4 regions of the Rhizobium sp. 01T444 genome follow, and region 4 is predicted to be linked to each of the others. Evidence: predicted binding sites of a transcription regulator. Region 4 holds the regulator's gene; each other region holds the start of a gene.
The links. Region 4 encodes LexA, which represses DNA repair genes until DNA is damaged. Its sites were predicted from a motif close to TGTTCNNNNTGTGTTCNG; they were not measured.
Positions count from the first base shown of each region.

Region 1: the regulator LexA is predicted to act here: its motif matches at 1,807-1,824, upstream of AC1DTN_RS07515 (ImuA family protein).
Region 2: the regulator LexA is predicted to act here: its motif matches at 4,429-4,446, upstream of dinB (DNA polymerase IV).
Region 3: the regulator LexA is predicted to act here: its motif matches at 2,806-2,823, upstream of recA (recombinase RecA).

Region 1 covers NZ_JBFTPD010000003.1:424,540-432,472, forward strand. Annotated here, with positions in the region: gene AC1DTN_RS07495 (hypothetical protein) at 1-18, opposite strand, end outside; gene AC1DTN_RS07500 (HpcH/HpaI aldolase/citrate lyase family protein) at 132-1,037, shown strand; gene AC1DTN_RS07505 (DUF1737 domain-containing protein) at 1,037-1,243, shown strand; gene AC1DTN_RS07510 (metallopeptidase family protein) at 1,246-1,683, opposite strand; gene AC1DTN_RS07515 (ImuA family protein) at 1,845-2,789, shown strand; gene AC1DTN_RS07520 (Y-family DNA polymerase) at 2,773-4,248, shown strand; gene AC1DTN_RS07525 (error-prone DNA polymerase) at 4,245-7,724, shown strand; gene AC1DTN_RS07530 (BFD-like (2Fe-2S) protein) at 7,834-7,933, shown strand, end outside.
Region 2 covers NZ_JBFTPD010000037.1:15,316-23,248, reverse strand. Annotated here, with positions in the region: gene AC1DTN_RS32405 (AI-2E family transporter) at 1-836, opposite strand, end outside; gene AC1DTN_RS32400 (cold-shock protein) at 1,245-1,454, shown strand; gene AC1DTN_RS32395 (hypothetical protein) at 1,587-1,811, shown strand; partial or broken gene AC1DTN_RS32390 (TraM recognition domain-containing protein) at 2,416-2,672, shown strand; gene AC1DTN_RS32385 (hypothetical protein) at 2,730-2,969, opposite strand; gene AC1DTN_RS32380 (hypothetical protein) at 2,991-3,308, opposite strand; gene AC1DTN_RS32375 (hypothetical protein) at 3,621-3,959, opposite strand; gene AC1DTN_RS32370 (CsbD family protein) at 4,031-4,222, opposite strand; gene dinB (DNA polymerase IV) at 4,500-5,588, shown strand; gene AC1DTN_RS32360 (hypothetical protein) at 7,015-7,512, shown strand.
Region 3 covers NZ_JBFTPD010000013.1:51,160-59,092, reverse strand. Annotated here, with positions in the region: gene alaS (alanine--tRNA ligase) at 1-1,434, opposite strand, end outside; gene recA (recombinase RecA) at 1,588-2,679, opposite strand; gene AC1DTN_RS18405 (carbohydrate kinase family protein) at 2,909-3,853, shown strand; gene AC1DTN_RS18400 (pseudouridine-5'-phosphate glycosidase) at 3,884-4,810, shown strand; gene cckA (cell cycle histidine kinase CckA) at 4,889-7,492, opposite strand; gene AC1DTN_RS18390 (flagellar biosynthetic protein FliO) at 7,796-7,933, shown strand, end outside.
Region 4 covers NZ_JBFTPD010000009.1:64,726-72,658, reverse strand. Annotated here, with positions in the region: gene AC1DTN_RS14900 (methyl-accepting chemotaxis protein) at 1-644, shown strand, start outside; gene kdsA (3-deoxy-8-phosphooctulonate synthase) at 658-1,506, opposite strand; gene AC1DTN_RS14890 (VOC family protein) at 1,503-2,390, opposite strand; gene lexA (transcriptional repressor LexA) at 2,586-3,311, shown strand; gene AC1DTN_RS14880 (ComEC/Rec2 family competence protein) at 3,292-5,718, opposite strand; gene gltA (citrate synthase) at 6,009-7,298, shown strand; gene lpxB (lipid-A-disaccharide synthase) at 7,330-7,933, opposite strand, start outside.

The sequences.
Region 1 (7,933 bases), on a different contig from region 4:
GGAGCGAATGTTCTGCATTGGTTTGAAACCTTTCTACGGAAAGGAATGTGGTCCTTCTTTTTCCTCTCTGCAAGCCAAGCGTGGCTTTTTGTTGTCTTGCCGGGCTTTGCGAAGCTTGGCACTAATGGTCCATGAGCCGAACACCACCTCTTCGTTCCCTGCGTCTGCGCCGCTCGGTGCTGAGCGTACCCGCCATCAATGCGCGTGCGCTTGAAAAGACCCATTCCCTTGATTGCGATGCGGTTATTCTCGATCTGGAGGATTCCGTCGCGCTCGAGAAGAAGGCGGAAGCGCGCGACAATCTGAAGGCCTTTTTTGCCGGGCCGCCGCTTGCGGGCAAGGAAAGGATCATCCGTATCAATTCTTTGTCATCCGGATTCGGGCTGGCGGATCTGGAACTGGTCAAGGCGCTTTCGCCCGATGCCGTTCTGCTTCCAAAGGTGGATGAGCCACAGGATGTAATGGCTGTCAGCGATTTGCTTGCCGAGGCTTATGCGCCGGAGGAGTTGCGCATCTGGGCGATGATCGAGACGCCGCGTGGCGTGCTGAATGCCGCAGCGATCGCCGAATCCGGCCGCACGCCGGGATCGCGGCTCGATTGCCTCGTCGTCGGCCTCAACGACCTGCGCAAGGAAACGGGCGCCTTGCCGCAGTCGGGGCGGACCTATCTCGTGCCCTGGCTGATGCAGGTCATTCTGGCGGTCAAGGCCTATGGGCTCGATGCGCTTGACAGCGTCTTCAACGATTTCCGGGATGACGAAGGTTTCGATGCCGAGTGCGGGCAGGGCCGTGCCATGGGTTTTGCAGGCAAGATGCTGATCCATCCGGCGCAGATTGCAGCCGCCAACACGCATTTCGGGCCTGACGCGGAGGAGATTGCGGAGGCGGAAGCCATCATTGCCGCTTTCGCCGATCCGGCGACCGAGGGGCTCAACGTCATCAATGTGAACGGGCGGATGATCGAGCGGCTGCATCTTGTCCAGGCCGAAGCTCTGGTCCATAAAGCGCACCTGATTTCTGCAAGAAAGCCCGCCTGATGAAACTCTACCGCTTCCTGACCGGTCCCGACGACGCTTCCTTTTGCCACAAGGTCACGACGGCACTGAACAAGGGCTGGTCGCTGTCCGGCTCGCCCAGCTATGGCTTCAATGCTGCGACCGGCCAGATGCAGTGCGGCCAGGCCGTCGTCAAGGATGTCGAGGGCAAGGATTATCACCCGGACATGAAGCTGTCCGAGCAGTAAGCTTAACGCTCTGCCGCCTCTTCGGCACTTGCCTCGATGCGTTCCATGTCATCGTCGCTGAGGCCGAAGTGGTGGCCGATCTCATGGATCAGCACATGGGTGATGATGTCACCCAGCGTTTCGTCGTTTTCGGCCCAGTAATCGAGGATCGGACGGCGATAGAGGCGGATGCGGTTCGGCATCTCGCCGGTTTCCACGGTAAAGCGCTCCGAAATGCCGCGGCCCTCGAAAAGGCCGAGCAGGTCAAAGGGCGTTTCCAGCGCCATATCCTCGAAGACTTCGTCGTCGGGGAAATCTTCGATTTCGATGGTCAGATTGGTCGTCAGCTTGCGAAATTCGTCCGGCAGATGACTGTAGGCCTCCATTGCCAGCGACTCGAAGGTGCTGATCGCCGGCGCATGGCGGTCCCGCCAATCATCGCTCTGGTCTATGCGGGCCATAAGTATTCCTTCCTTTGCGGCCCATATAGAACCTTTATCGCCGATTTTCGAGTGCGGAATCAAAGGCAGGAATAAATTCTTATGAAATGATTGTTGACTCTTCATTAGAGCTCTGGAATCTATAAGAACATAACAGGAACAAGACGAATGGAGAGACCGCCATGGCGCAGACCGCCCTGGCGCGCGAGCGGCTTTTTGCGCTCCGCGAAACCATTGCCCGACTGGAGGGAAAACCCGCGCCGGCGCTTGCCGCGGCGGAACGGGAAGCCCTGGCGGAAGGACGCAAACGGCGGCAGGAGTGTATGCTGCCACACCTCCCCTTCGGGGTGGAAGCACTCGATGAAGCGCTGGAAGGCGGCCTTCAGCTCGATGCGATTACCGAATTCCGCGCGGCGAGTTCCGGTGATGCAGGGGCGGCGAGTGGACTGGCGATGGCCATTGCAGCGCGACTGCAGAAGCACGAGGAGGATACCGGCAGGTTGCTGCCGCTGCTCTGGATCGGTGATGCCGTCGGCACACTGGAGGCGGGTCGTCCCTATGCTCCGGGGCTGAAGGATTTCGGGCTGAAGCCGGAAAGGTTTTTCCATGCCGCGCCGCGCAAGCTGGAGGATGCGCTCTGGCTGGCGGAAGCGGCCATCGAAAGTGCTGCCTTCTCGGTTGTCGTCTTCGAAGTGCGCGGCAATCCCCTGCATTTCGGCCTGACCGAAAGCCGCCGGCTCAGTCTCAGGGCACGCGCCGTCCGCCGTCCGCTCTTTCTCGTCCGCCAGGCTGGGGAGGAGGAGGCGAGCAGCGCTGTCTTCCGTCTGCATGTCGAGCCGGCGCCGTCTGATCTGCGGTCGTTGCCGGATGGATCAAAATTTTCCGGCAGCATCGGCAATCCGATTTTCCGTCTCACGCTGGAGAAGAGCCGCAATCCGGCCCCGCTCTCCTTTCTTCTGGAGTGGAACCCCCATGAACGCGAATTTTTCCCCGTCGACGAGCCAAGCTTCGCTCGGCCTCCAAGCGAACAGTCAGCGCATTCTGGCGCTCAGCTTTCCGCATCTGCCAACGGACCGTATCGCCCGCAGGCGATGGGGCCTGTCCTGGCGTTTGAAAGGGCGTCCTGAAGCGGCACCCCTCGTCTGTTCCGGCAAGCTCAATAATGCCATGCGGCTGACAGCGCTGGATGAATTCGCCGAGAAGCTAGGGCTGAGAAAGGAACAGGGCGTTGCCGAAGCGCGCGCCATGTTTCCGGCGCTTGATGTCCTGGAGGAAGATCCAGCAGCCGATCGACGGTTACTGGAAGGGATCGCCGACTGGTGCGACCGCTATACGCCGATGGTCGCGCTCGACGGCAAGGACGGGCTGTTTCTCGATATTACCGGCTGCGCCCATCTCTTCGGCGGTGAGGTGGCGCTTCTCAAGGATATTCTGTCCCGGCTCTTCCATATGGGGCTCGATGTGCGGGGTGCGATCTCCTCATCGCCGGGTCTTTCCTGGGCAGTCTCCCGTTTCGGGCAGGGCGGCGTCGTGGAGGATGAAGAGATGGAGCGCATGCTGATGCCGCTGCCTGTCGCGGCCTTGCGGCTGGAGGGCCAGACCGTCGATGCTCTTAGGAAACTTGGCCTCAAATACGTCGGCGATGTCATTCATGCGCCGCGGGCGCCGCTGACCCGCCGCTTCGGGCCAACGCTGCTTCTGCGCCTTGATCAGGCGCTCGGCCGTGAGGAAGAACCCATCTCTCCTCGGCTTCCTGTCGCCAGCCTCTCATCCGAACGCCGTCTGGTCGAGCCGATCGGCACGGAAGAGCAGATCCTCGCGGTTACCGGACAGGTCGCCATGTCGCTAAAACCGTCCCTGGAAGCGCGCGGCGCCGGCGGCCGGGTGTTCGAACTGGTGCTGTTTCGTGTCGACGGCAGGGTTTTCCGCATTTCCGTCGGCGCCTCCCGGCCGCTTCGTGAGCCGAAGCTCGTTGCCGGGCTGTTTTCCGAGCGGCTGCAGATGATCTATGACGATATCGATGCTGGTTATGGCTTCGAGATCTTGCGCCTGAATGTGTTGCGTCATGACCCGTTCAACGAGGCGCAGGGCGATTTCGAAGGCGACCGGCAGGGGGAGATCTCGCTTTCAAGTTTTGTCGACCGTGTCGCGGCCCGGCTTGGTTCGGACTGCCTGCAAAGCTTCCAGCTTCGCGAGAGCCATGTGCCGGAGCGCGCCGTGATCACGGTGCCGGCAATGGAGAGCCTTCCGGCCCGGCGGAAGGCGGAGCAGGGAAGCGCGCTTCCTTTGCGTGAGGAACGTCCTCTGCGGCTCTTTGCAACGCCGGAACCGGTCGATGTCGCATTTGCCGAAGTGCCCGATGGTGCGCCGCAGACTTTCCGTTGGCGGCGCCTGCAGCATCAGGTGGCGAGGAGCGAAGGCCCTGAACGGATTGCCATGGAATGGTGGATCGATGGTGATAACGCCGAAGCGCGAGACTATTTCCGGATCGAGGATGAGGCCGGACATCGCTTCTGGATCTATCGCCGGGGTCTCTACGGTGAGAACCCTGATCCTCGCTGGTTCATGCACGGGGTCTTTGCATGAGGCCCGAACCCACATTTTTCGAGATCGGTGCGAAGACGAATTTCTCGTTCCTCGAAGGTGCTTCGAAACCCGAAGAGATGGTCGTACAGGCCGCGTGCCTGAAGCTCGGTGGTCTCGGCATTGCGGATCGCAATTCGGTGGCCGGCGTGGTGCGGGCACATGCACAGGCAGAACAGCTTGAGGAGAGATACAAGAACAGAGATGAAATTCTAGCCCAGGCGAAGAAGGAGGGAAAAAAAGAGGTAATCCTCGATCCTATCCGGGTTCAGCCCGGCGCCCGCCTCGTCTTTTGCGATGGAACGCCTGATATCCTTGCCTATCCGCGCAACCGGCGAGGTTGGGCAAACCTCTGCCGCCTGCTCAGCGCGGGCAATCTGAAGGAAGAATCGGTTAAGGGAACCTGCATCCTCACGGAAGCAGAGCTTATGGAATGGGGCGATGAGATGATGCTTGCCCTCGTCCCTGATCGGACTGTCGTGAATGATCCAGCCGGCCAGCCAGTCCTCGAAGACTATCTGGAGCGGTTTCGCAAACGCTTCCGCAAGACATTTTTCATGGCGCTGTCGCCGGCCTATGACGGTCGTGATCGGCAGGCTTTTGCGGTGCTTGCCATGCTTGCTGCTCGAAATCGCATGCCGCTGATTGCGACCAATCAGCCGCTTTATCATGACACCGAGCGCCGGCCGCTTTCGGATATCGTGATCGCCATCCGGGAACATGTGGAGATATCGGAAGCCGGATTCCTTCTGGCGCCGAATGCAGAGCGGTATCTCAAGGATTCACGTGAAATATCGAGGATCTTCCGGGATTATCCGGATGCTGTCGAGAATACGCAGCTGTTCTTCGGGAAGCTGAGCTTTTCGCTGAACGAGTTGAAACACAATTATCCCCCCGAAAACGATCCGGGCGAAACGCCGCAGGAAACTCTCGAAAGGCTGACGAGAGCGGGTGCGCTAATACGCTATCCTGATGGCGTTCCGGAGAAAGTGGCCAAGCAGATCGACTACGAGCTGAAGCTCATCGGGGACAAGAATTACGCTTCCTATTTCCTGACGGTTCATAAGATCATTCATCATGCCCGTTATGTGCTCAATGTTCTCTGTCAGGGGCGTGGTTCGGCGGCCAATTCGGTTGTCTGTTACTGCCTTGAGATTACCGAGGTTAATCCTGAAAAATGCACCCTCCTTTTCGACCGCTTCATCTCGATGGATCGTCACGAGCCGCCGGATATCGATGTCGATTTCGAGCATGAACGGCGGGAAGAGGTTATTCAGTCCATTTATGCAAGATATGGCCGTGAGCATGCCGGTCTGACGGCTGCTGTCACCAGCTATCGCACCCGTTCGGCTGGCCGTGAAGTCGCCAAGGCCTTCGGTCTGTCGGAGGATGTTCAATCTGCGATAAGCAGTCTCATTTGGGGTTGGTCAGAGGATAATCTCTCTGAACGGGACGCGAAGGCGGCCGGTCTTGATATCAAAGATCCGGTGACACAGAACGTGCTCAAATATGCCTCCGAACTTCTCGGTTTTCCCCGTCACCTCACACAGCATGTCGGCGGTTTCGTCATCACGCGGGACCGGCTTGATGAAGTGGTGCCGATCATGAAAACGGCAATGCCGGATCGCTACATGATCGAGTGGGACAAGGATGATCTCGACAATGTTGAAATTCTCAAGGTGGACGTGCTGGCGCTCGGTATGCTCACCTGCCTGCGACGAGCTTTCACGCTGCTTGAGCTACATTACGAGGTAAAGAAGACGCTCGCTGATCTCGGCCATAAGGAGCATGGAAAGGAAGGTGAGGCGGTTTATAAGATGATGTGGCGAGCGGATACGCTTGGTGTGTTCCAGATCGAAAGCCGAGCGCAGATGAGTATGCTGCCACGTCTTAAGCCTGTTAGATTCTATGATCTTGTCATCGAAGTAGCCATTGTCCGACCCGGACCGATCCAGGGTAACATGGTTCATCCCTATCTGAAGCGTCGCGAAGACGACAAAAACAACATTCCGATCAAATATCCGAGCAAGGAACTGAAAACGGTGCTCGAGAGAACGCTTGGGGTTCCGCTGTTTCAGGAACAGGCTATGCAGATCGCCATCACTGCGGCGGGCTTTGCGCCTGCCGAGGCAGACCGGCTCCGACGGGCGATGGCGACCTTTAAAAGGACCGGCACGATCGGTAATTTCGAAAAGCGGTTCATCGATGGGATGGTCGAGAAGGAGTACGATCGCGAGTTTGCGCAGCAATGCTTCAACCAGATCAAAGGTTTCGGCGAATACGGGTTTCCGGAAAGCCATGCCGCGTCCTTCGCGCTGCTCGTCTATGCCTCCTCATGGCTGAAAGCCTATTATCCTGACGTCTTCTGTGCGGCGATGCTGAATTCGCAACCGATGGGCTTTTACGCCCCGGCGCAGCTGGCACGGGATGCGCGCGAGCATGGGGTGAAAATCCTGCCGGCTGATATCAATCGCTCGGATTGGGAGTGCACCCTTGAGGCAGCGGTTTTTGACCAGGCAAGTGTCGATTTCCGCCACGACGAAATGCGCGACATCATCAAGACTCGCCATGCCGTGCGGCTTGGCCTTCTGCAGATCAAGGGCGTTTCCTCTAAAGATATGGGACAGCTCGTCGAAAACCGGGGTGGGGGTTACCATTCTGTACGTGACCTCTGGCTGCGCTCCGGCCTGCAGAAATCTGTTATCGAACGGCTGGCAGATGCAGATGCTTTTCAATCCATCGGACTATCACGACGTCAGGCGCTCTGGGCGGTGCGGGCGCTGGATGTGAAAAGCGCAACCGAGGAGCTGCCGCTCTTCGAGAAGGTCCGCCATATCGATCTTCAGCCTGAGCCGGCTGCGAAGCTGCCGGATATGCTGCCGGGAGAACAGGTCATCGAGGATTACCGCTACCTGTCGCTCTCCTTGAAAGGGCACCCCGTTTCCTTCCTGCGCGAGGAGTTAGGCAAGGCAGGTGTGACGCGCAATGTCGATCTGCTTCGTGTCGCGAATGGGAGACGAGTGACGATCGCGGGGCTGGTGCTGGTGCGCCAGCAGCCGGGTTCGGCGAAAGGTGTGATCTTCATGACGTTGGAGGATGAGACCGGTGTTGCCAATGCCATCGTCTGGAAGAAGGTCTTCGAAAAATACCGCGCAGTGGTCATGGGCGCTCGGCTTGTGAAGATCTACGGCAAATTACAAAGCCAGAGCGGTGTCATCCATACCGTCGTCGAACATATCGAGGATATGACGCCGCTACTCGGTATCCTTCAGCGAGAGATAAAACGCTTTGGCGTCAGCGAGCGCTCGGACGAGGTGCTGCGCCCGACACAGGATCATCGACAGCGGAAGGCGGCGGATATTCTGGCGCGGGACAACCTGCTCAGAAAGATCGGCGAGCGAAGCCCATCAGAACAAGCGAAAGATGGTGATATCGCAGAGACTGCGAGCGTGATGCCGCGCGGGCGTAATTTTCACTGATGGGCGTTTGCAGCCAGGAAATTGATGCTTCTTAAGGACTTAAGGATGCGCTCGCTGGCGTGTGATATCCTGTCGCTGAATCGTGATCGGATGAGGGTCGCGAATTTTCTTGACAGTTCCCATCTTCTTTTGCAGAAAACACGATAGTAAGTGTCATGTTTGGAATGAAGACGTGCTCGTCTGCAGTTGCAATTACATAACCGACAAGG
Region 2 (7,933 bases), on a different contig from region 4:
ATGAGGACCAGGATCGATGCTTTCAGCCAGGCCCCCGTGAGGAGTAGCCAGATGGCGGCTGGAACCCATACGAGCGCCGCGCCAATTGCGGGCAGCATCGACAGGAACGTCATTGTCACACCCCACAGCAAGGCGGCCTCAATCCCCAGAGCCCAGAATGCCACGCCGCCGATCGTTCCCTGGACGATCGCGATGATGATGTTTCCCTTGACGGTGGCGCGAACGACAGCGGAAAACTTGTCGAGAAACTGCCGCGTATAGTCATCGCTCAACGGAATTGCATGTCGGATCTTGCCCCTGAGGTCCCCGCTATCCCTGAACAGGAAGAAGAGCAGATACAGCATGATGCCGAAGCTGATGAAGAACTGCAGCGTATTTTGACCAAAACTGAGCAGACCGCCGCCGACCGACCGGCTTGCCTGCACGACGCCGGAGGAGATATTCGCGCGCAGTTCCGAAAATCCACCGAGTTTCAGTGACGTCAGCCAGTTGTCGATGAAGCCGGGCAAGGCATTCTGGATCCGGACCAGATAACCATTGAGATCGATTTCGTTGCTGCTGATCCGTTGATACAGGCTGGTTCCTTCCTGGATAAGAGAACCGAGAATGATCATTGCCGGCACGATAACGAGGCATATGCACATCAACACCGTCAGCAGAGCGGCAATGCTGCGACGGCCCCCTAACAAACGCTCCAGTCGCTTGTGAACGGGAAAGAAGATGATCGCGAGGATGACGGCCCAGAAGACAGCGGAGTAATAGGGGATAAGCAGCCAGATGAACGCGATCGTCACAGCCGCCAGAAGGACGTAAAAGCTCGTACGCTGAATGGACATGTCTGCCTTGTTCCCTGAACGGCCTCTTTTCCTACCAGCTATACAAAAGAATTGCACAAGATAGGTTCAACGGCGGAGCAACTCCCTAGTCCGCGGCAGGCTCCGCTTATTAGAAAGCGTGCCGGCCATTCCCTCTGCAGTGTTCTAGCATGGCGCGGGGCAACGAAATTGCCGCTGGATGTAAAGGTCCGAATTGCAACCATATGAAGATTTCTCACTAATATGAAAACTAAAAGTTGACATTGTGCTGCAACTTGCCCATATAGCGACTATCGATATTTGCTTGCTGAGCTTTGGTTACTGCGCGATTGGCACCGCGCCCTGAACGAACCTTCCTTTCAAAAATCGCTATCACCATCTGCAGCGCTCCGGTGCTGTGGCCCCTCAATTGCTATGAAAGGGTTCATCATGACCACTGGCACAGTTAAATGGTTTAATTCCACCAAGGGTTTCGGCTTCATTCAGCCTGACAATGGCGGCGCCGATGCGTTCGTCCATATCTCGGCCGTCGAGCGCGCCGGCATGCGCGAAATCGTAGAAGGTCAGAAGATCGGCTACGAGCTGGAGCGCGACAATAAGTCGGGCAAGATGTCCGCCTGCAATCTGCAGGCTGCCTAACTCATCCGGTATCTGCTTTTCGTTGACCACGGATGTACTGGCACTGTTGAGAGCTGATACCAATCAGGGTCAGGCGTATAGCCTGGCCTTTTTTATTGCCGCCAACCCGGCGGCCCTCATCCGGAAGTAGTTATGTCACAAACATATAGCAAGTCTCGCCAACAGGCTGAGACAGCCTTCAACCGCTCACAATCACAGTTTTTCGCACGCAACAACGCCGCCGAAGAGCTCGACTCCCTCGTTCGATCTCGGCAGGAAAAGACTGTACGCCTTCGCGAAGCCCGTCTTGCAAAGGAATTGCAGGATCGCGCAACAGCGACCGCATCCCTGCTAGCCAAACGAGCGAAAACGGCCTGACAACTCCGTCTGAATAGGCAAGGCAGGCTTAAGGTCCTGGATCGGCTCCACGTAGGTGGCCGATTGAATACGCGAGGTTTGGTCGACACGTGTTTGCAACGGAACCGGAGAGGCTCGTCCGTTCGTGTCAGTGCCAGCAGTAGCAGACCATCGAAGAGCCAAGGAAGCGTATCTGAGCTTTCACGCGCTGAAAGGCGGGGAATTCGATTATCGACATAAGCGAAGCGTTCGCTCGAAATTTAGGCTGCTCCGACCGGCTGACGGTCTGGTCCCTTCAAGAACTTGCCCGAAAGCGAACCTCGACCGACCTACATCGATCGATAGGAGCAGAGCGTTTTACACCCTGACCATCGAACTGGTCGATCGTTTGGCCTCCATCTTGGCGGCTCAGTTGCTCAAAAAATCCTGGCAATCTGGTCACCAAACTCGAGCGGCTGAGGATGTCACGGCAGGACGGGAATCGGGACGATGATCACCGCTGGCGAGCGAGACTACCCCTCCGGACATCTAAACGCGGCCGCATTTGAGCAGCCCGTCGTCAAACAGGGTGAGGTTTCAGCGAAACGAGCAATCGGTGGATTGCCGACCAATCGCGATCTGACAAGGCCGCGTTGCGGATTTCCGGCCCTCGCTCTGGCCGATCGCCCAGGACATTCACAGACTGCTGGCCGCCGCCTGTGCCAGCGCCCACATTCCTGCCGAACGCCGGTGTGCTGCAGGTCTTGGGCTTAAACAACAATGAGAGTTCAGAGGCGGTCTCCGCTCTGCTCGGCCAGGAGACGGTCGTCTTCAACACCGCGGCCCGTGCGCTCTATTCGGAGAAGTCCGGCCCTTGCCGAACAGCATGTGGCGCGCCCTCTCCACAGGTCGAGTTGGCAGCCTGCCCATGAAGCAGCGCTGAAATGCGATCGCTGTACCTCAGTCTTGGGTCAAATCACCAACTTCACCGAAGGCAGCCAGCAGTCTTGGCGAGCTCATATCACCCGTTTCGCTGTCGACCATCACGGAGTAGGCTCCAACACCGAGGGATCTGGCCGACATGGCAGAAGCGATCCTTTCCGCAGATGTCCCATTCGAAGCCTGTCGCATCTCTCCTGGGATCAAGCCAGCTCGATTGCGCTTGAAAGGAACCACAATGAATTTCTCGGCCAACGACATCGTTAATCCCTTATTGTCCATCTAGTTGATTGAGTTGATCGCTTCGATTTGATCGTCCAGTTCACGCACGCGTTCCAAATATCGTGGTCGAAGCGGATGATTCTCTGTCAGGCTTTCGAGTTTTGACAGCGCAAGCTGACGCTGGTCTCTGAGGAGCTTCAACCGACTCATTGGGGCCTCGACTTTGTTGCTGCCGAGCCATAGCCGAAAATCGGCCGGAACGCCAATGGTGTTCTTTGTATGTTCCGACCTGCTAGCTCGCGTGGGTTCTTTCGAAGCATGGTCCTGCTCGGTGAGGCAGGAACCGTCAAGCAACGCGGCTTGCGCGGGCGCGTCCATCTATGAGATTTCCCGGCACGTCCGACGCCTTCATCGTCACGCCATAAATCCCTCGCAATCCAAGCCGCTAGAGTCCGGGGCCTTTGTCCTGGACCATAAGGTTAAAGGCCCGGAATCACGTCGTGCTGCGGTGCCGAAATTCGAGAAGATACCGCCAGCCTGAAGCGTGGGACATAACGGTCGATTTTACAATCAGGTTTCGAGAACGCGCCTCTGTCGATCAATTTCGCGGTTCTATCCCGCCCGAGACGGTCCGATCACATGACGACCCCTTGCCGCCGTCGGTTTCTGAGCTCCGGGGTCGCAGATTCACTACTGGGCGGTGAAGAACGTCAGCAGGACCTTACCCTTATCGCCGAGCAAGCACACGAACCTGTCCGGCTTTCCCGTCTTTTCCTTCCGGGCAATGTAGGCCTCTCCAAGAATGACGGTTTTCACGGCCACATCCTCGACTTTGGTATCAGACTTGCTGATGGCGAGGCTCTCCATATCCATGACAAGATCAGTGATCTCCGGCGAGCGCTCCCGAAGAGCGAGAAGGCCTGTGTTCTTGCAGGCATTGACTGCGGGATCCTCAACTGCCTGGGCAGACGCGTTTTCCGCAAGAAGGACGACAAGGACGGCGGTAACGGCGAGTGTTGAATATTTCATAAATGCATCTTTCTGAAAAAAGCCCGCGACCGGCGCGGGCTTGGTGCGGGAATGTGTGTGCTCGAATGTGGCTATGCCCTGTCGACGACCTTTTTCACGGCATCCTTGGCGTCGCCCTTGGCGACCTGGGCCTTGCCCTTGGCTTCTTGCAGGGAACCCTTTGCCTGTTCCTCGTGATTATCAACGGCTTTACCGACGGCCTGCCGCGCCTTGCCGGCGACCTCGTTCGTCGTTCCCTTAATCTTGTCTGCTGTGCTTCCCATAACAGTCTCCTTCGTTTGACAGGAGCGAAAGCCCCGAAACCGTTATTCGTTCCACGCGTGAAAGCCCCAGGCGGTATATCTTCGCACGTCCAGAAGTTTTTGCCGCCGCATCCGATAGCGCCATCAGATAGACTGCCCGCTTCCAGTCGCTTGATGATGCGTGCAGCCGTTCAATGAAATGCTTGATATGGGAACGGAGCCTGCTATGTTCCCCTTCTGTTTCGGCATGGAACTCTCGATGAGCGCCGCCGATCCCATTGCGATCGCCGACGGCGCCATGAACGATATGAGCTCGACCCCAGTCCGAAAAATCATCCATGTTGACATGGATGCCTTTTATGCCTCGGTTGAGCAGCGCGATAATCCGGAACTGCGTGGCAAGCCGGTTGCCGTTGGCTATGCGGCGGTTCGCGGCGTTGTGGCGGCGGCAAGTTACGAGGCCCGAATTTACGGCGTTCACTCGGCCATGCCGTCGGTGACGGCGAGGCGCAAGTGTCCGGAGCTGATTTTCGTGCCGCCTCGCTTCGACGTTTATAAGTCCGTATCGCAGCAGATCCGTGAGATCTTTGCCGAATATACGTCTCTCATCGAGCCGCTCTCACTCGACGAAGCCTACCTCGATGTCACCGACAATCTCAAAGGCATGGAAATTGCGACCGAGATCGCGTCGGAGATCCGCTCAAAGATCAAGCAGCTCACCGGCCTCAATGCTTCTGCCGGGATTTCCTACAACAAGTTCCTCGCCAAGATGGCAAGCGACCTCAACAAGCCGAACGGCCAGGCCGTCATCACGCCGAAGAACGGTCCGGCCTTCGTCGAGCAACTCCCCGTCAAAAAATTCCACGGTGTCGGGCCGGCAACCGCTGAAAAGATGCATCGACTGGGAATCGAGACCGGCGCCGACCTCAAGCAGCAATCGCTCGAGCTTCTCACGGGGCATTTCGGGAAATCGGGACCGTATTTCTATGGGATCGCCCGTGGCATCGACAATCGCCAGGTAAAGCCTGACCGGGTGCGAAAATCCATCGGCGCGGAAGACACGTTTTCGCAGGACATCCATTCCTACGAACCTGCGCGCGAGGGGCTTCAGTCCCTGATCGAAAAGGTCTGGGGCTACTGCGAAGCCAATGAAATCGGGGCGAAGACCGTGACACTCAAGGTCAAATATGCCGACTTCACCCAGATCACGCGCAGCAAGACGGTTCCGGCAGCGCTGCCGGGGATTGCCGATCTTGAGGAGGTAGTCAGCCTGCTTCTCGCGCCAATCTTCCCGCCGAAAAAAGGGATCCGTCTGCTCGGCGTGTCGCTGTCTTCACTGGAACGGCGAGCAGCTCTCACGCAACCGCAGCTGCGGCTGGCGCTTTAGGCGGCGAGCCAGCTTCAAATCGCGCTCGCGGCGCGCAAAACAGCATCGCCTCGCGAATACGTTGAAGATGGCGCAACCGGGTGCTTCTGACTGCGGCCAGGTACCGAGTCAATCGACGCGATAAGATCTTGCACGACAGGGGGCCTCATCGCTGAAACTTCATCTTGCTCTCTTGGATCTGCAGCGGATAGTGCCGACGAAAGGCTGGCAAAATCCGCGCGGGAGGCATCCCAAGCGGCCGAGCAGCACGACGTGAAGCTCAAAGAACTTCATGATTGGTGGTAGGCGCATTTCGGGCGCTCGACATCAAATCGTCTATTTTAGAAATATCTCACATAATGACTTTCGTGCGATCTTCTCCCATGATACGATCATACTGCTTAATGACATCTCCAGCCTAATAAGACCCGCTTGTTTCCCCAAGCGGGTCTCTTCTTGTGGCGTCGCAGCACAGCGGACGTCGAAACAAACTCCAGCTTTCAATGTTAGGCAGATGGGTTGGTACGACAAGGCAGACCCCGCCGGTCCCCAGCAGGCATCGAGCGCTCCGCCTTTTGCATCCTCAACTACCCGTTTTGGCGGATTTCTTTTTGGAGACGATTTCATCAACATGATCCAGAACCCAGGCCAGCGGCGCAATGACGGTTGGCCCATGTCACGCGTTTTTCACGCGACAGTTTTTCCGCGGCATGCTTATTTTGCCTCGCCTTATGCATGTCGGGGACCGAGCGGGTGGGGCTCGCCTTTGTATCGAGTAACAGGCGGGCCCCAGCGCTCGAGCTGCCTTGGCCCGTTCGTCTGCCGCGAACGGCGAGCTTCTCAACATCAGCGAGAAAGACAAGCCTAGGCGGCTGTCGCGATCAAGATCTTCCCTTTTGCTTGATGGCGGGGAGTGCACTGGCGGCGCGTTGACAACCTAATATTCCGGATGCAGACCGATGGCTTCGCCCCCTTGCGCCTCGCAATCCATGACACAGGTAGCAACGGGAAGTTCCCAAGCCCAAGGCTTAGGTGGGCCGGTAGGAAAAAGTTATTGAGCCAGCTGTCACTCCGTCTTCGCCTATTATCACTGTCTATCATCATGCGCTTGGTGCTGCGATTGATCCCGGGTGACAACCAGCGTGCGTTGGTTGCGCATTCCGAATTGCTCTTCGCATTGCGGCTTGATGAGGATCACAGGTGACGATTGCGACAGCTCCCTACCTAGAGCAGAGGTTTAAGCAGGTCGCCGCACAGTCAAGAGACCCTAAATCGCCTTGCATGCCGCAGCCCAAGAGCCGGTCAATGATTGCAATTGCCTTCGTGCTGCCCGTGGGTTTCGCAAACTGTCGGAACTCGTGTCTCCGCAGCTCCATATAATCTCGCGCCTGATCCACCGCGCCCCACGCTCAGCTCCGACGGGGTGGCGAAGGGTCCGATCGACGCGATGGATCTGGCCTCTGCCACTGCCTTGGAAATTCCCCGGTTTGATCTAATTAGGACTTCCGAGCGTGCGGCACTTTCCTTGCCCGCAGCACCAGCCACCAAGAATGCGCGGGTTCAGTTCCGCACCGCCTTGCGAGAAACAGGGACATTGATGACAGCTGCGATGACAAAAATACAGATCGGTGAGGCAATTCAAGCAAACGGATTGGCCTGGACCGGCGAAGGTGTCACCATCCCCCACGGATCAGACGCGAAAATGTCCTACATGAGGGGGCAACAAAATTTCTTTGGCTGGTTCTTGAACGGAAAGCTTGTGGTAGACGGCAGGCAGTTCGACACTCTGTCGCAGGCAGCAAGTGCTCTGGCCCGGAATCGAAGAGGCAGAGCTCCAAATCTTAACGGATGGGCCTACTGGCATGTCCGCTTCCCTGGATCGGAAGACTGGATCCCGATGGCCGCGCTTAAAACGGCAGCCGAACAACAGCACGGCGATGAGTAGGCTGCGTTTTCACCGGTGCAGCTTGCACGGCTCTTCCCCCTTCACTTTAAACTCACGCCAGTAACGAGGGACGACTGCGTCGCGAGCAAGCTTTTTGAGCTTCGCGACAATGGCCAAATCGCATTTTTTTGGCACATACGGTGATCTTCGGGCGGGATCTGTCAATGGGCAGTCAATTCTGCTGGTTCCGCCGGAAGGCAGCATTGAAAAGCAGGCAGACGCTTTCAATTCCCGGATGACATGGCATTATCTGCCGATGGTCGCATTTTAGCCAGCGCGGAACCCCTGGGCAGCATTCGACTGCTTTCGATGTGGTCGCTGATTGGCGCCTTCTCCACCAGAGCATCTGGGTAGTGCTTCCGATCCACCAGGTTTCGACCGCCAAGGAGCCATCTGGTATGCTGATATCTTGTCACCCGGT
Region 3 (7,933 bases), on a different contig from region 4:
GTCGGCAACGGCGCTGTCCTTGACGATCGCCTGGACGACGCCTTCAGCCGTTTCGGTGTCGTAACCGAGGAATTCGGTCGCGCCGTGTTTTTCCTTTAGCTCGAACCAGACGGTTTCCGTGGCCTTCTCACCGGAGCCGGCCCAGTGCGAACGTGCCTCGGCCTTCTGGCGCTCCATGGCATCGGTGAAGCCGGAGATATCGACGCCGATTTCGCGGGCGCGCAGCGCATCCTGCGTCAGGTCGAGCGGGAATCCGTAGGTGTCGTAGAGCTTGAAGGCGGTCTCGCCATCCAGCATGTCGCCCTTGGAAAGGTCGGTGGTCGCGTCTGACAGAAGTGACAGGCCACGCTCCAGCGTCTTGCGGAAGCGGTTTTCCTCGAGCTTCAGCGTTTCGGAGATCAACGCCTCGGCGCGCACCAGTTCCGGATAGGCGCGGCCCATCTCCTGCACCAGCGTCGGCAGCAGCTTGTACATCAGCGGTTCCTTGGCGCCGAGAAGCTGTGCGTGGCGCATGGCGCGGCGCATGATACGGCGCAGCACATAGCCGCGGCCTTCATTCGATGGCAGCACGCCATCGGCGATCAGGAAGGCCGAGGAGCGAAGATGGTCGGCGATGACGCGGTGGCTGGCGCTGCCCTCTGCCTTGGCACCCATCGTATCCTCGATGGTGCCGATCAGCGTGCGGAAGAGGTCGGTGTCGAACACGCTTTGCACACCCTGCAGAACGGCAGCCATGCGCTCCAGGCCCATGCCTGTATCAATCGACGGGCGCGGCAGCGGGTTGCGAACGCCGGGCTCGGTCTGCTCGAACTGCATGAAGACGAGGTTCCAGAATTCCAGGAACCGGTCGCCATCCTCTTCCGGCGAGCCGGGAGGGCCGCCCCAGACATTCTCGCCCTGGTCGATGAAGATTTCCGAGCACGGGCCGCAGGGGCCGGTATCGCCCATCTGCCAGAAATTGTCCGACGTCGGGATGCGAATGATCTTGTCGTCGGAAAAACCGGCGATCTTCTTCCACAGCGTCGCGGCTTCCTCGTCCTCGGAATAGACCGTCACCAGCAGGCGGTTCTTCGGAAGGTCGAAACCTTCGGTGACCAGCTTCCAGGCAAACTCGATCGCATTCTCCTTGAAATAATCGCCGAAAGAGAAGTTGCCGAGCATCTCGAAGAAGGTCAGGTGGCGTGAAGTATAGCCGACATTGTCGAGATCGTTATGCTTGCCGCCGGCGCGTACGCACTTCTGCGAGGTCYTTGCCGTCGAATAGGGACGCTTTTCCAAGCCGGTAAAAACGTTCTTGAACTGCACCATGCCGGCATTGGTGAACATCAGCGTCGGGTCATTGCGCGGCACGAGCGGGCTCGATGGAACGACCTCATGGCCATTCTTCTTGAAGTAGTCGAGGAAGGTCGACCGGATATCGTTTACACCGCTCATTTCATGCCCTTCGATGCTGCCAGCAGGCAGGTAAAATTAAATCCATCGGCTTTTATCGTTCGACCTTGCCACTGTCCAGCAAACAAACAAAACCGGCCGCATTCTCGTGAGAGAACGCGGCCGGTGCTGAATTGCCTCAGCGGTCAGGGCGAATTACATGTCGCCGGCATCACCTGCGTCGTCGCCGGCATCAGGGCCGCCGTTCTGCAGGAAGCGGTCGGCAATCAGGCCGGCATTCTGGCGCAGCCCCGTCTCGATCTCGCGGGCGAGATCCGGATTGTCGCGCAGGAAGATCTTGGCGTTTTCGCGACCCTGGCCGAGGCGCTGGCTGTTATAGGAGAACCAGGCGCCCGACTTCTCGACGATGCCGGCCTTGACGCCGAGGTCGATGAGCTCGCCGGTCTTGGAGACACCTTCGCCATACATGATGTCGAATTCGACCTGCTTGAAGGGAGGCGCCATCTTGTTCTTGACGACCTTGACGCGCGTCTGGTTGCCGATCACCTCTTCGCGCTCCTTGACCTGGCCGATGCGGCGGATGTCGAGGCGAACGGAGGCATAGAACTTGAGCGCGTTACCGCCCGTCGTCGTTTCCGGTGAGCCGAACATGACGCCGATCTTCATACGGATCTGGTTGATGAAGATCACCATGGTGTTCGACTTGGAGATCGAAGCCGTCAGCTTGCGCAGCGCCTGGCTCATCAGGCGGGCCTGAAGGCCCGGCAGGCTGTCACCCATTTCGCCTTCGATTTCGGCGCGCGGCGTCAGCGCTGCAACGGAGTCGACGACGAGAACGTCGATGGCGCCGGAGCGCACCAGCGTATCGGTGATTTCAAGCGCCTGCTCGCCGGTGTCCGGCTGGGAAATCAAAAGGTTCTGCAGATCGACACCGAGCTTGCGGGCATAGACCGGATCGAGCGCATGTTCGGCGTCGACGAAGGCGCAGATGCCGCCCTTCTTCTGCGCTTCGGCAATGGTCTGCAGCGCGAGCGTCGTTTTACCAGAACTTTCCGGACCGTAGATTTCGATGATACGGCCCTTCGGCAGGCCGCCGATGCCGAGCGCGATATCGAGGCTGAGCGAACCCGTAGAAACCGTTTCGATCTCGACGATACTCTCGTTCGAGCCGAGTTTCATGATCGAGCCCTTGCCGAACGACCGCTCGATCTGTGAGAGTGCCGCTTCGAGCGCCTTGCTTTTGTCCACCGATTTGTCCTCTACGAGCCGCAATGAATTCTGAGACATTCGATCCACCTTTAGGTTATTGACGCTGCTCAAGCAATGTCGCCGCTGATGCGAAGTTTGTACCTGATTTGTTCTTATTTCGCAATAGGGTTGCAAATAATTGAAAGAAAAAGGTAAAACGGCCTGTGTTCTATTTTTGTTTTATCGATGCAAAGCAACGCCTTAGTGCGCCGCCTGCGCTGAACGCCGGCGTTCTTGCCGCTATTCGATTCGTCTGGGAGCAGCAGAAATGAGCGGCAAGATTCTCGTTCTCGGCGGCGCCCATATCGATCGCCGCGGCCGCATTGCCGGCGAGACGGCGCCAGGCGCCAGCAATCCAGGCACATGGTTCGAGGAACCGGGCGGCGGCGGCTTCAATGCGGCCCGCAATCTGGCGCGCCTCGGCTTCGACGTGACGATGATTTCGCCGCGCGGTGGTGACCCGATCGGCGAGATGGTGAGCGAAGCGGCCGACTTTGCGGGTATAGACGACCGCCCCTTCGTCTTCCTCGATCGCAAGACGCCGAGCTACACGGCGATCATCGAGAAGGACGGCAATCTGGTCATCGCGCTGGCGGACATGGAGCTTTACCGCTTCTTCGTACCGCGGCGGCTGTCGATCCGCTGGGTGCGCGACGCCTTTGCCGCCACCGATTTCATTCTCTTCGACGCCAACCTGCCGGAGGAAACGGCGGCCGCGATCGTCGCAAGGGCAAAGGCGCTCGGCAAGCCGGTGGCGGCTATTGCCATTTCGCCGGCCAAGGTGGTGCGCCTCCTGCCCTGCCTCGAAGACATCGACTACCTTTTTCTCAACGAGGCAGAGGCTGCGGCGCTCATCGGTCTGCGGCCGGAAGATGCCGACGCATGGCCGTCCCTGCTCGCTGACATCGGCGTCACCGGTGCGGTCGTCACCCGTGGCAAGCGCGAGCTTGTCGCCTTCAAGGATGGCCGTGCGCTCGTCCTGCAGCCGCCGATTTCGGAGACAGTGGCCGATGTCACGGGGGCTGGAGATTCGCTGGCAGCCGGCACGCTCTCGGCCCTCATGCTCGGCCTGCCGTTGGAAGAGGCGGTTCGCCATGGCACGGCGGCAGCCGCCCTCACCGTCCAGTCGAGGCACGCCGTGAACGAAAATCTTTCACCCGAACTGCTGCGCAACATGCTTTCGCTTGTCCCGGCGGCGAGAATTCTGCAATGAAGCGGCAACACCGATAAACGGATACGGATCATGACCAAACCCTTCTCGCCCCTGCTGCCGATCTCCTACTCGAAGGAAGTGGCCGCCGCCAAGCAGCGCGGCGCCCCGATCGTGGCACTCGAATCGACCATCATCACCCATGGCATGCCCTACCCCGGCAATATCGAGATGGCGCGTAGCGTCGAATCGATCATCCGTGATCAGGGTGCGGTCCCCGCCACCATCGCCGTCATCCACGGCACGCTGCATATCGGCCTCGAACCCGCTGAGCTGGAGCAGCTCGCCAAGGCAAAGGACGTCATGAAGGTATCGCGCGCCGATATTGCCTTCTCGATCGCCGAACGTCGCACGGGTGCGACGACGGTTGCGGCGACGATGATTGCGGCGGCGCGTGCCGGCATCAAGGTGTTTGCAACCGGCGGCATCGGCGGCGTCCATCGCGGCGCGGAAGAAACGTTCGATATCTCGGCCGACCTCGAAGAACTCGCCCGCACCGGCGTCATCGTCGTCTGCGCCGGCGCCAAGGCGATCCTCGATATTCCGAAGACGCTGGAAGTGCTGGAAACCCGCGGCGTGCCGGTCGTGACCTATGAAAGCGACGAATTCCCGGCTTTCTGGTCGCGCTCATCAGGCATTCGCAGCCCGCTGACGCTGAACAGCCCGGCGGCGATCGCCAATTTCCAGACGACGCGCGAACAACTCGGCATCGACGGCGGCATGCTGATCGCCAACCCGGTTCCGGAAGCCGATGAAATCGCTCGCGAGGAAATGGAAATCTACATCGAGCGCGCGCTTGATAGCGCCGAGCGTGACGAAATCACCGGCAAGGCGGTAACACCTTACCTGCTGAGCACGATCTTCGACCTGACCGACGGTCAGAGCCTGAAGACGAATATTGCGCTGGTAGAGAACAATGCGCGGCTTGCCGCAGAGATTGCTGTAGCGCTCGGCGAGTAAGCCAACGTCTGGCGGGCTGACCCCGCCAACGATCCATCGTAGCGAGACTTGAGGGGCGCACAGCGCCCCTTAATCATATCAGCTATCCAGCGTCTCTTTCACCGCCACAGCCAGCTGCTTCAGCGAGAACGGCTTCGGCAGGAAGCCAAACTTCGCTTCCGGCGGCAGGTTGCGGGCGAACGCATCCTCTGCATAACCGGACACGAAGATGAACTTCAGATCCGGATAGTTCTTGCGCAACTCGCGCAGCAGCGACGGCCCGTCCATTTCAGGCATCACCACGTCGGAGACGACGATATCCACCTTGCCTTCGAGCTCCTCCATGATCTCGAGGGCCTCGACGCCGGAGCCGGCCTCATGGACCGTATAGCCACGCGTCTCCAGCATGCGCTTGCCGCCGCGCCGCACCGCTTCTTCGTCCTCGACAAGCAGGATGACGGCTGAGCCTGTCAGGTCTTCCGGCTGTTTCGGCTGGACGAGTTCCACAATCTGCGCGCCACCGGTCGCAACGGCCTGATCGGCGGCTTCCGCTTCCGCAGCGACTGCCGGTTCGACGATATGGCGCGGCAGGAAGATACGGAAGGTCGTGCCCTTGCCGACTTCCGATTCCGGCTGGATATAGCCGCCGGACTGCTTGACGATGCCGTATACCATGGCAAGGCCGAGACCTGTGCCCTTGCCCACATCCTTGGTGGTGAAGAAGGGCTCGAAAATCTTGTCCATGATCTCGGGCGCAATGCCGGTGCCAGTGTCGGTCACCTCGATCAGCACCATGTCTTCATGCGGCATGTAGGAATAGTTGAAGGCGGCAACTTCCGCTGCCGGCAGATTGCGGGTGCGCAGCGTCAGCGTGCCGCCATCAGGCATGGCGTCACGGGCATTGACGCAGAGATTGATCAGCACCTGCTCGAATTGCGAAAGATCGGTTTTGACAGGCCAGAGATCGCGGCCATATTCGACGTCGAGCTTGACGTTGGTACCCGAAATCAACCGGTCGACCAGCATGCGCAGGTCGCCGACGACATCGGTCAGGTTCAACACCGTCGGCCGCATCGTCTGCTTGCGCGAGAAGGCGAGAAGCTGGCGCACGAGCACCGCCGCGCGGTTGGCATTGCGCTTGATCTCTATCAGATCGGCGAAGCTCGCATCGGCAGGTCGCGCCTGTAAGAGCAGATGGTCGGAAGACAGCAGGATCGCCGTCAGCACGTTGTTGAAATCGTGCGCGATGCCGCCGGCAAGCGTGCCGACCGCATTCATCTTCTGCGTCTGCGCCATCTGCGCTTCCAGCGCCTTCTGCTCGGTCACTTCCACCGCATAGACGATAGCCGCCTCCTCCGGCGCCTCGTCGCTCTGATCGATGACTGCATTCACATAGAAGCGGAAGAAGCGTGCATCATCGGTCGGCGTGCGGGAATCGATCGGCGGGATGTCGCCCTGGCGATCCTTGGCGGCGGCGAGTGCCGCGGCAAGCTGCGGCCGGTCGCTGTCCTGCACGATCGTTTCCATCAGCGCGCCGCGCTCCAGATCGTCACGCGAGACGATATTGGAGAAAAGCTTCAGGAAAGGCGCATTGGTGCGCAGAATCTTGCCATCGCCATTGACCGAAGCGATCGCCATCGGCGTGTTGTTGAAGAAGCGCGTGAAGCGCATGGCGGCCGCCGATGCCGACTGGCCGTTCTCACTGTCCTTGTCACGCGTCAGCACGATCGTCCGGCTCTCGCCGGGCGCTCCGTCACGCATGGAGGTGACGCGGTGGATGATCTGCACCGGCAGGCTCTGGCCGTTCGATTTGCGCAGGTCGAGGTCCAGCGTCACGGTCTTCTTCAGCCCCGGCTCGGCCTGTACCGACTGGATCAGCGCCAGCCCCTCACCCGCGACGAGATCGCCGATGTTCATCGAGCCCGGCATGAATTTGGTGAGATCGAGACCCAGCCATTCCGCAAGCGTGGCGTTCAGATAGAAGATCTCGCCCTTGCGCCCGGCGGAGAAGAAGCCTGCCGGAGCGTGGTCGAGATAATCGATCGCGTTCTGCAACTCCTTGAAGAAGCGCTCCTGATCCTCACGCTCGGCGGTGATATCGATGATCTGCCAGATCTGCAGCGGCTTGCTGTCGCCCTCTTCCGGCTTCAGGAGCCGCGCTTTCAGGCGATACCAATGCGCGCCGGCGTTGCTTCCGGGGCCAACGGCCCGCAGCAGGCGGAATTCTTCGCGCCCCTCCCGGCCCTCGCGCAACCCGTTCACCAGCCGGTAGAGCGCCTCGTTCGATTCGCGGTGGCGCGACAGCAGCGTCTCCAGTGTCTGCACCTCGGTCGCCTTGCGCGCGCCGGTCAATGCGCCATAGGCGGCATTGGCATAGACGATGCGGCCCTTCTCGTCAGTGATCAGCGTTCCGTCGGGATGGCCGTTCAGGAAAGCGCGCGCCAGGCTGTCTGACTGGCGCTGCGGCATGACCTCGATGAAGCCGATGACGGAGGAGACGAGAAAGAAGATGCCGACCATGGCGAGAACGCCGAGACAGCCGAGCACCAGCTCGTTGCCGAGCGAATCCTTGAAGAAGACGAAGGCCGCGGCCGCCGCAATCAGCACGATCGCCAGCAGGATGATGCGTATCGCCGTGCCAGAACGCCCCCCACGATCCACAAGCGGCGCGTTATAGTCGTCGACCTGACGCGATTTCGTCATCTATTCCTCGCATAAGCCCTTCCTGCCGCGCTCGTAACATCGCTACGAAGCAGGAATCAGGCAGTCTTTCCTTCTTATCAACTTGCTGCGCCCGCAAAAACAGCAGGTTTCGTTAGACTGCTTGAATTCACAGGCAAACGCGCCAATTTGCCCGTAATCCCGCCGGTGCCGCAGCGAGCGCCCGGCCAAATAGTTGCACAACACGAAATCGCGTTCGCCGGTGACTGGACAGACCCGCCGGCTCTTGCCTAAGGAGCGGAAAAGTCGTCTGTTGTGCCATAATGCGAAATGGAGTGAGTGCCTATGTTCGATGATGTTGTAGGGGCTTACGGTAGCCGCTTCCTGCTTGCCGCCGGTGGCGTCGGCATTGCCCTCATCCTGCTCATCGCCGTTCTGTGGTTCCTGCGCGGCCGCGCGCCCTCGCCTTTCGTGCGCGGTGGT
Region 4 (7,933 bases):
TTACGGTGAAAAACTCCTCGGAGCGGGCCCAGGAAGCCAATGCGATGATGTTGGCCACGAAGGAGAGTGCGGCGCATTCCGCCGAGATCGTTCGCGAAGCGGTTACCGCCATGGAGAAGATCGAGGAATCAGCGGTCAGGATCGGCGATATTATCAACGCCATCGATGAGATCGCCTTTCAGACCAATCTTTTGGCGCTCAACGCGGGCGTCGAGGCAGCACGCGCCGGAGACGCAGGGAAAGGCTTTGCCGTCGTAGCTCAGGAAGTCCGCGAGCTTGCCGGCCGCTCCGCCAATCTCGCCAAGGAGATCAAGCTTCTCGTCGAGACGTCGTCGCGGCAGGTCTCCGCGGGCGTGGCACTTGTCAGCCGCACCGGCGAGGCACTCGGCGATATCGACCGCCAGGTGCTGCAGGTGACGGCGCTGACCGAAGCGATCGTGCGCTCGTCTTCAGAACAGTCGGTCGCGCTCGTCGAGGTCAACGCTGCCGTCAACCGTATGGATCAGGTGACACAGCAGAATGCGGCGATGGCCGAGGAGACAAACGCCGCCTGCCAGGAGCTCGGCAACGAGGCGTCCCATCTCGGGCGCATGCTCTCCCGCTTCGCACTGGAGGAAAGGCGCCCGTCCCGCGCGGCAGCCTGATGCTGCCTGTCGTTCAGGCGGCCTTGGCGATCGCGTCGAAGGCGAGAAGCTTCTCCAGAAGCCGCGGCATGTCCTTGAGATAGACCATGTTCGGCCCGTCGCAGGGCGCGTTATCCGGATCCTGATGGGTTTCGATAAAGACCCCGGCGACGCCGACGGCCACGGCAGCACGCGCCAGCGTCTCCACGAACTGCCGCTCTCCGCCGGAGGTTTCCCCCTGTCCGCCGGGCTGCTGGACTGAATGCGTGGCGTCGAAAATAACGGGGGCGCCGGTTGCTGCCATGATCGGCAGGGAACGCATGTCGGAGACCAGCGTATTGTAACCGAAGGAAGCACCGCGTTCGCACAGCAAGATGTTCGGATTGCCGCTCTGGTTCAGCTTGCCGAGCACGTTCTTCATATCCCAAGGCGCCAGGAACTGGCCCTTCTTGACGTTGATAACGCGGCCGGTCTTTGCCGCAGCCACCAGGAGATCCGTCTGACGAGACAGGAAGGCCGGTATCTGCAGGATGTCGACGACCTTGCCCACTTCGGCGCATTGTTCTTCAGTGTGGATGTCGGTCAGAACCGGAATGCCGAGTTCCTTCTTGAGATCGGCAAAAACCTCCAGGCCCTTTTCAAGGCCGACACCGCGTTTGCTCGACAAGGAAGAGCGGTTCGCCTTGTCGAAAGACGTCTTGTAAACGAGCCCGATACCGAGCTTGGCGCACAGTTCCTTCAACGTGCCGGCAACCATGAACGCATGGTCGCGGCTTTCCATTTCGCAAGCGCCGGCAATCAGCGACAGACGTGCAGCATTGGAGAAGGTGACCTTGCCGGCGCCTTCGCCGACCGTCACAACGGAGTTCGTAGTAGAGCTCATGATGTTTCCTCGAAAGCGAAGAGCACGCCCTGACCGGGCGCGGGCTTCACCAGAATACGGTTGCCCTTGCGTGTATAGGTCACCCCGTTAGCAGCCAAATGCGCTTCTGTCACGGCCAGATCGCCAACCGCAAAGAGGATTGCCCGGCCGCGCAGGCCGCGATCGATATCCGGCGTCGCCAGATCGAAATAGGCCTCCAGCCCCTGCGGGGTCATCAGGCTGATCTTTGCGTTTCCGGTAAGCACCTCCAGCCCGAAACTCGTATCGCCAGCAGAAGCGGCTTTTGCCGCCGAGCGAACGAAGGCGCCGAAGGCTGTCGGCTCGGGGGCTGCGAGCGCGATCTCGGCAATGCCTGTCACGCCATTGGCGTGGGTCTCCAGCACGTTGCGGTCGGCAGGAAGCGGGTTGATGCGCTCGACAGCGAAGAGAAAGAAATCCGGTGCCCGGAGGTCGGCAGCGAAGGCGAGCCGGAAGCCGGCAATGCTCTCCGTGCCATCCGGCATTTTCACAGGGCGTTCGAACTGCAGCACAGAACCGGCACTGATGCTGCCCTCCACGAATCGAGCATGTTCGTGCTTTGCATCCGCGGTGGCGAAGGCGATGGCGGACAGTCCCTCGCTGCCGCAGCGGAAACGGAAAGCCTGATCGCGAGCCGTGAAGACATTGCCCTCACGTGCCGTCACCTCGCTCTCCTCGACGCTCGCGACACCGAGCGGCTCGATATAGGTTTTGTCGGCAAAGAAAACACAGGCATTCTCCGTGCCGAAGGGATGGCGGGCATCGGGCGCGACGGTAAAGCCCAGCTTGCCCAGCCTTTCGCGGGCAAGGTCGATATCGGTAACCGGCAAAACGAGATGATCGATCGGAAGCGTGTCTTGGCTCATCGGTTCTTCTCCCAGCAGTGACAAGGAGATGTGCTTCAGCAGGTCTCGTGAAACAAGGCCAGACAGGCCTAAGGGCGATAAAAATCAAATTCTCGACAGATTGAACAGAAGTTTTACGAAAATTTAGCTACTTGCGGAACACATATGGAACATATAGTGTCCGTTCTGGATTTGTTTCAAGACTGGGGAGACGCCATGCTCACGCGCAAACAACAGGAACTCCTTCTTTTCATTCATGAAAGGATGAAGGAGTCAGGCGTTCCACCGTCTTTCGACGAGATGAAGGACGCACTGGATCTGGCCTCGAAATCCGGTATTCACCGGCTGATCACGGCGCTCGAAGAACGCGGCTTCATTCGCCGGCTTCCGAACCGGGCGCGCGCGCTCGAAGTCATCAAACTGCCGGAAGCCTACAGCCCGAGCCTGCAGCCTCGGCGCGGCTTTTCACCGAGCGTCATCGAGGGCAGCCTCGGCAAGCCCCAGCCCGTGGCGCCTCCTGCCTCGGCGAAGCCAGCACCCGCTGCCGATAACGGCAATGCGGTCTCCGTTCCCGTCATGGGCCGCATCGCCGCCGGTGTTCCGATCTCGGCAATCCAGAACAATACGCATGACATCACCGTTCCCGCCGATATGCTTGGCTCCGGTGAACATTATGCGCTGGAAGTTCGCGGCGACTCGATGATCGAAGCCGGCATCTTCGATGGCGACACGGTCATCATCCGCAATGGCAGCACAGCCAATCCGGGTGATATCGTCGTCGCGCTCGTCGATGACGAGGAAGCAACGCTCAAGCGTTTCCGCCGCAAGGGCGCATCGATTGCGCTCGAGGCAGCAAACCCTGCTTACGAGACCCGCATCTTTCCGCCGGATCGCGTCAAGGTCCAGGGCAAGCTCGTCGGCCTCATTCGCCGCTATCACTGACCGGTGACAGATTGGCGTCTGCGAATGTGTTACTGCGCCAATCATAGGCGCGGTGGCGCATCCAGGGTCGCCCCAATGTGTCGAATGCGGTTGCGACCTCAATTCCCTTATCGGTGAATCGAAGTTCGACAGAACCTGTCTTGCGCAGCGTCTCGCCGGTAAAGAGCAGCGCGCCGGAACGACAGCGGTCGAAGCGCAATCGGACAGGGGTCACCACAATATCAGCCGTATCGCAGGCTGGTCCGAGATAGGCAGCATTGTCGATGACGGTCAGTTTCTTTCCATTGACGAGCAAAGTGGTGCACCAGGCGCCCTTCAGGCAGGAGAAGCGTGACGGCGGGCTAATGGCGACTGCCTGTCTCATTGCCTCTCTGGCTTCATTCTGTTGGTCGGGTGACAGTTGCAGTCTTTGACCATCAGGCGCAGTGGGCGCCTTGGCAGCTTGAAGCATAACTGGCTTCTGATGCTCTTCGACGGCAAGGGCCCTCTGCCATTGTTCGAAGATGAAGGCGGGCGGCTTTTCACGGTTCGAAGCCATCGCCTCTCCATCGACTATAGCGACCAGGCCGCCATCTTCGGAGATAGCGATATCGGGCATCGCCTCCGATGGAAGAAGGACAACAGCGAGCGTCGAGACCGCGACAATTGCCGTTCCCATGTGCCGCAGCCGGGTTCTGAGCAGGGTCAGCAGCAGAAATCCGAAAACGGCGGTCGGGAAATACCAGCCGGGCAAGCGGCCTACATCTATGTTGCCGCCCCACCCCGCTACTGCCTTTGCGATGGTGATCACCAGATCAAGCCCGAAGCCTGCCACCGGCCATAGCCAGCCGTCCAGACCAAACGGCATCAGCAGCATTGCCAGCATCCCGGCCGGCATGACGATGAAGGTGATGACCGGCATGGCCGCGAGATTTGCCGGCAGGCCATAGGCAGTCAGCCGGTGGAAATGCTCGATCGAAAACAGCGCCGTCGAGAAACCACCGATCAGCGACGTCAGGAAAACGCCACCGAAGAAGCCACCAACCATGAAGAAGGGCTTCATGATCGGCAGCTTGGCAAAGGCATTCTCCCGCATCGGCCGCCCCTTCCAGAGGTCGTAGCCGGCGACCAGTGCAAGCGTTGCGGCAAAGGACATCTGGAAACTCGGCCCCAGCACCTCCGATGGCGAGACCGCGAGGATCACGAGAGCGGATAGCGCCACGTTTCTGAGACTGATCGACGGCCGGTCGAAGAAGACCGCAACCAGCATAATCGCCATCATGATGAAGGCGCGTTCGGCGGAGACGGCAAAACCCGAGATCAGATAGTAGGCCGTCACCGCAGCGAGCGCACCGGCCGCCGCGATCTTCTTGGTTGGCCATGCCTGGGCAATGCCGGGAACAAGACTGAGAATGACGCGCAGGCCGACAAAGAAGATGCCGGCGGAGAGCGCCATGTTGAGGCCGGAGATCGCGATGATATGCGCAAGGCCGGACTGCCGCAGCGCCTCTGTCGTTTCATCCGAGATCGCCCGTCTCTCGTCCGTGACAAGGGAGGCGGCAAAAGCCCCGGTGTCGCCGGGTAGTGTGGAGCGAATCCGATCGCCGATGCCGCTTCTCAGGCGGTAGAGCGACTCCAGAATTGCCTCACCGACCGAGTTCGATCGCTCCGGCTGTTCCGCAACCCTCTTGGGTACTCCATAGAAGAAGCCGTTGGCACCGATGCCGTCAAAATAGGCGCTGAAGGCAAAATCATTGAGGTGGGGGAGCGCCGGTCCCGCCGGAGGCGTGAGACGTGCCCTGCCCTCGATGACGTCGCCGAGTTCGAACGGCTGGGTGGCTCCGCGGACCAGCACGGAGATGCGTTCGGGCGGACGCTTGATCTCAGGAGCATCCGTACCGGTGACGTCAAGAATATAACGCCAGCGCCCTTGGTCATCGCCTTCTCGGCGTTCGATCCGGCCGGTCACCGTTGTCGTTACGGCTGAATCGAGGATCAGGGTCTTTGCCCGCCATGTTTCGATCTGCGCGGAGAGCATTCCACCGGCAAAAAGAAGTAGAGCAAGCAGCGTCGCCTGCAGTTTCGTCCGGGCATAACCGCAGAGCGCAACGGCAATAAGGAGAACAAGCAGGAAGAGACCGAGCGACACGGCCGGAAAGTCCGAGGCCGCCAGAAACCAGGTCGCGGCACCTGCACCAAGGAAGACCGGAGAGAAGAGGATGAGGCGACCGTGGCCGGCCTCTTCGGTGGCCATACGCATCGACGACCCGACGTATCGTTTCGCAACAGTCACCAATCGCCATCGAAATGGGATCGCAACCTGGGTCCGAGCCGATTGCGTCACAATGGCGCGCGGGGCAATGCCAGCAAAATCCATCTTTTCATCAATGGATTGCTCTTGTCGTTCTCTTGTCTCTAACCCCGCCATAATCGCCTGGACCCGCCCCCGGATACCGGCAGAATGCAACCTGAAATCAAAACGAGCAAACAATAATCGATTGAAATAAGAGGAAAATTCGCGGGAGCAAAAAATCCAGTCAAATCATGGTGTTCTGATATGCATTTAGCTCATCGCTGCACTGCCTAAAAGATGATGCCGCGATGCACAAAATGGCATCACGGTAACTTGGCATTAGCTTCGCGATCATATAGCTATCGCTTAGGACGCTTAACCCTTATGGCGCTTTTGCGGCGCCACCGCCACCCCGGAGGATCAGCATGACGGATCAAAGCGCTACAATCAAAATCGGTGACAAATCAGTCGATCTCGCCGTGCGAAAAGGCACGGTTGGACCCGACGTCATCGACATCGGTGCCCTCTACAAGAACACGGCTTCCTTCACCTACGATCCCGGGTTTACGTCGACTGCATCCTGTGAATCGAAGATCACCTATATCGACGGCGACGAAGGCGTTCTGCTGCATCGCGGCTACCCGATCGAGCAGCTTGCCGAGCATGGCGACTTCCTGGAAGCCTGCTACCTGCTGCTCTACGGCGAATTGCCGACCGCCGCCCAGAAGAAGGACTTCGACTATCGTGTCACGCACCACACCATGGTGCATGAGCAGATGAGCCGCTTCTTCACCGGCTTCCGTCGCGACGCCCATCCGATGGCCGTCATGTGCGGCTGCGTCGGCGCGCTTTCGGCCTTCTATCACGACTCCACCGATATCACCGATCCGCACCAGCGCATGGTAGCCAGCCTGCGCATGATCGCCAAGATGCCGACGCTCGCAGCGATGGCCTATAAGTACCATATCGGCCAGCCCTTCGTTTACCCGAAGAACGATCTGGATTACGCGTCCAACTTCCTGCGCATGTGCTTTGCCGTTCCCTGCGAGGAATATGTCGTCAATCCGGTGCTCGCACGCGCCATGGACCGTATCTTCATCCTCCATGCCGATCACGAGCAGAATGCCTCGACCTCGACGGTCCGTCTCGCGGGCTCCTCGGGTGCGAACCCGTTCGCCTGCATCGCCGCCGGCATCGCCTGCCTCTGGGGGCCCGCTCACGGCGGCGCCAACGAAGCAGCCCTCAACATGCTGACGGAAATCGGCACTGTCGATCGCATTCCGGAATATATCGCCCGCGCCAAAGACAAGAACGATCCGTTCCGCCTGATGGGCTTTGGTCACCGCGTCTACAAGAACTACGATCCGCGCGCCAAGATCATGCAGAAGACCACGCATGAAGTTCTCGGCGAACTCGGCATCAAGGACGATCCGCTTCTCGAAGTCGCGATGGAGCTGGAGCGCATCGCTCTGACCGACTCATACTTCATAGAGAAGAAGCTCTACCCGAACATCGACTTCTACTCCGGCATCACGCTGAAGGCCCTGGGCTTCCCCACGACCATGTTCACCGTGCTCTTCGCTCTGGCTCGTACCGTCGGCTGGATCGCACAGTGGAACGAAATGATCGAGGATCCGGAACAGCGCATCGGCCGTCCGCGCCAGCTCTATATCGGCGAACCTAAGCGCGACTACGTACCGGTTTCCAAGCGCTGAGCGCTGACTTCGAAGCAAAAAGAAAACCCGGTCAGGAATGGCCGGGTTTTTTGCTGGTTAGAACATCGAGCAATATCTGTGCTGCATGCTCTCCAGGCGGCTTTTCTGTCTGCATGCGCTGCCAGATGAGCTCGTAGCCTTCCTTCATCGCCTTGAGCTGGTAGGTGTCGGCTGACAGCCTCTCCATCCAGCGCGCGAGGCTTGCGCCGCGAACGATATCGTTCAGATATTCTGGCACGACCGCGTAGTCGGCGATCAGATTGGGCAGTGCGCCGCTCCAGGTCTTGATGTCTGACGTTAGCATGCGCATGATCCAGTCGACCTTGTAAGCGGAAACGACGGGTACATCAGCCAGCGCCAGTTCCAGGATAACCGTGCCGGACGCTGCCATGGCCGCATCGGCTTCGGCGAAGGCCTTCCATTTCGCTTTGGCACCCACAACGATTTCCGGCTTTATCTTCCATCCCGCCGTCATTTCGCGCACAAACGCTTCCTTGTGCGGCACAGTCGGCAGCATGAAGCGTATCGGTCCATTGCGGGCGACGAGCTCATTGGCGGCGGCTTCGAAATAAGGCAGAAGCTTCTTGATCTCGGAGGAGCGCGAGCCGGGAAGAAGCAGGATCGCACCGTTGCCG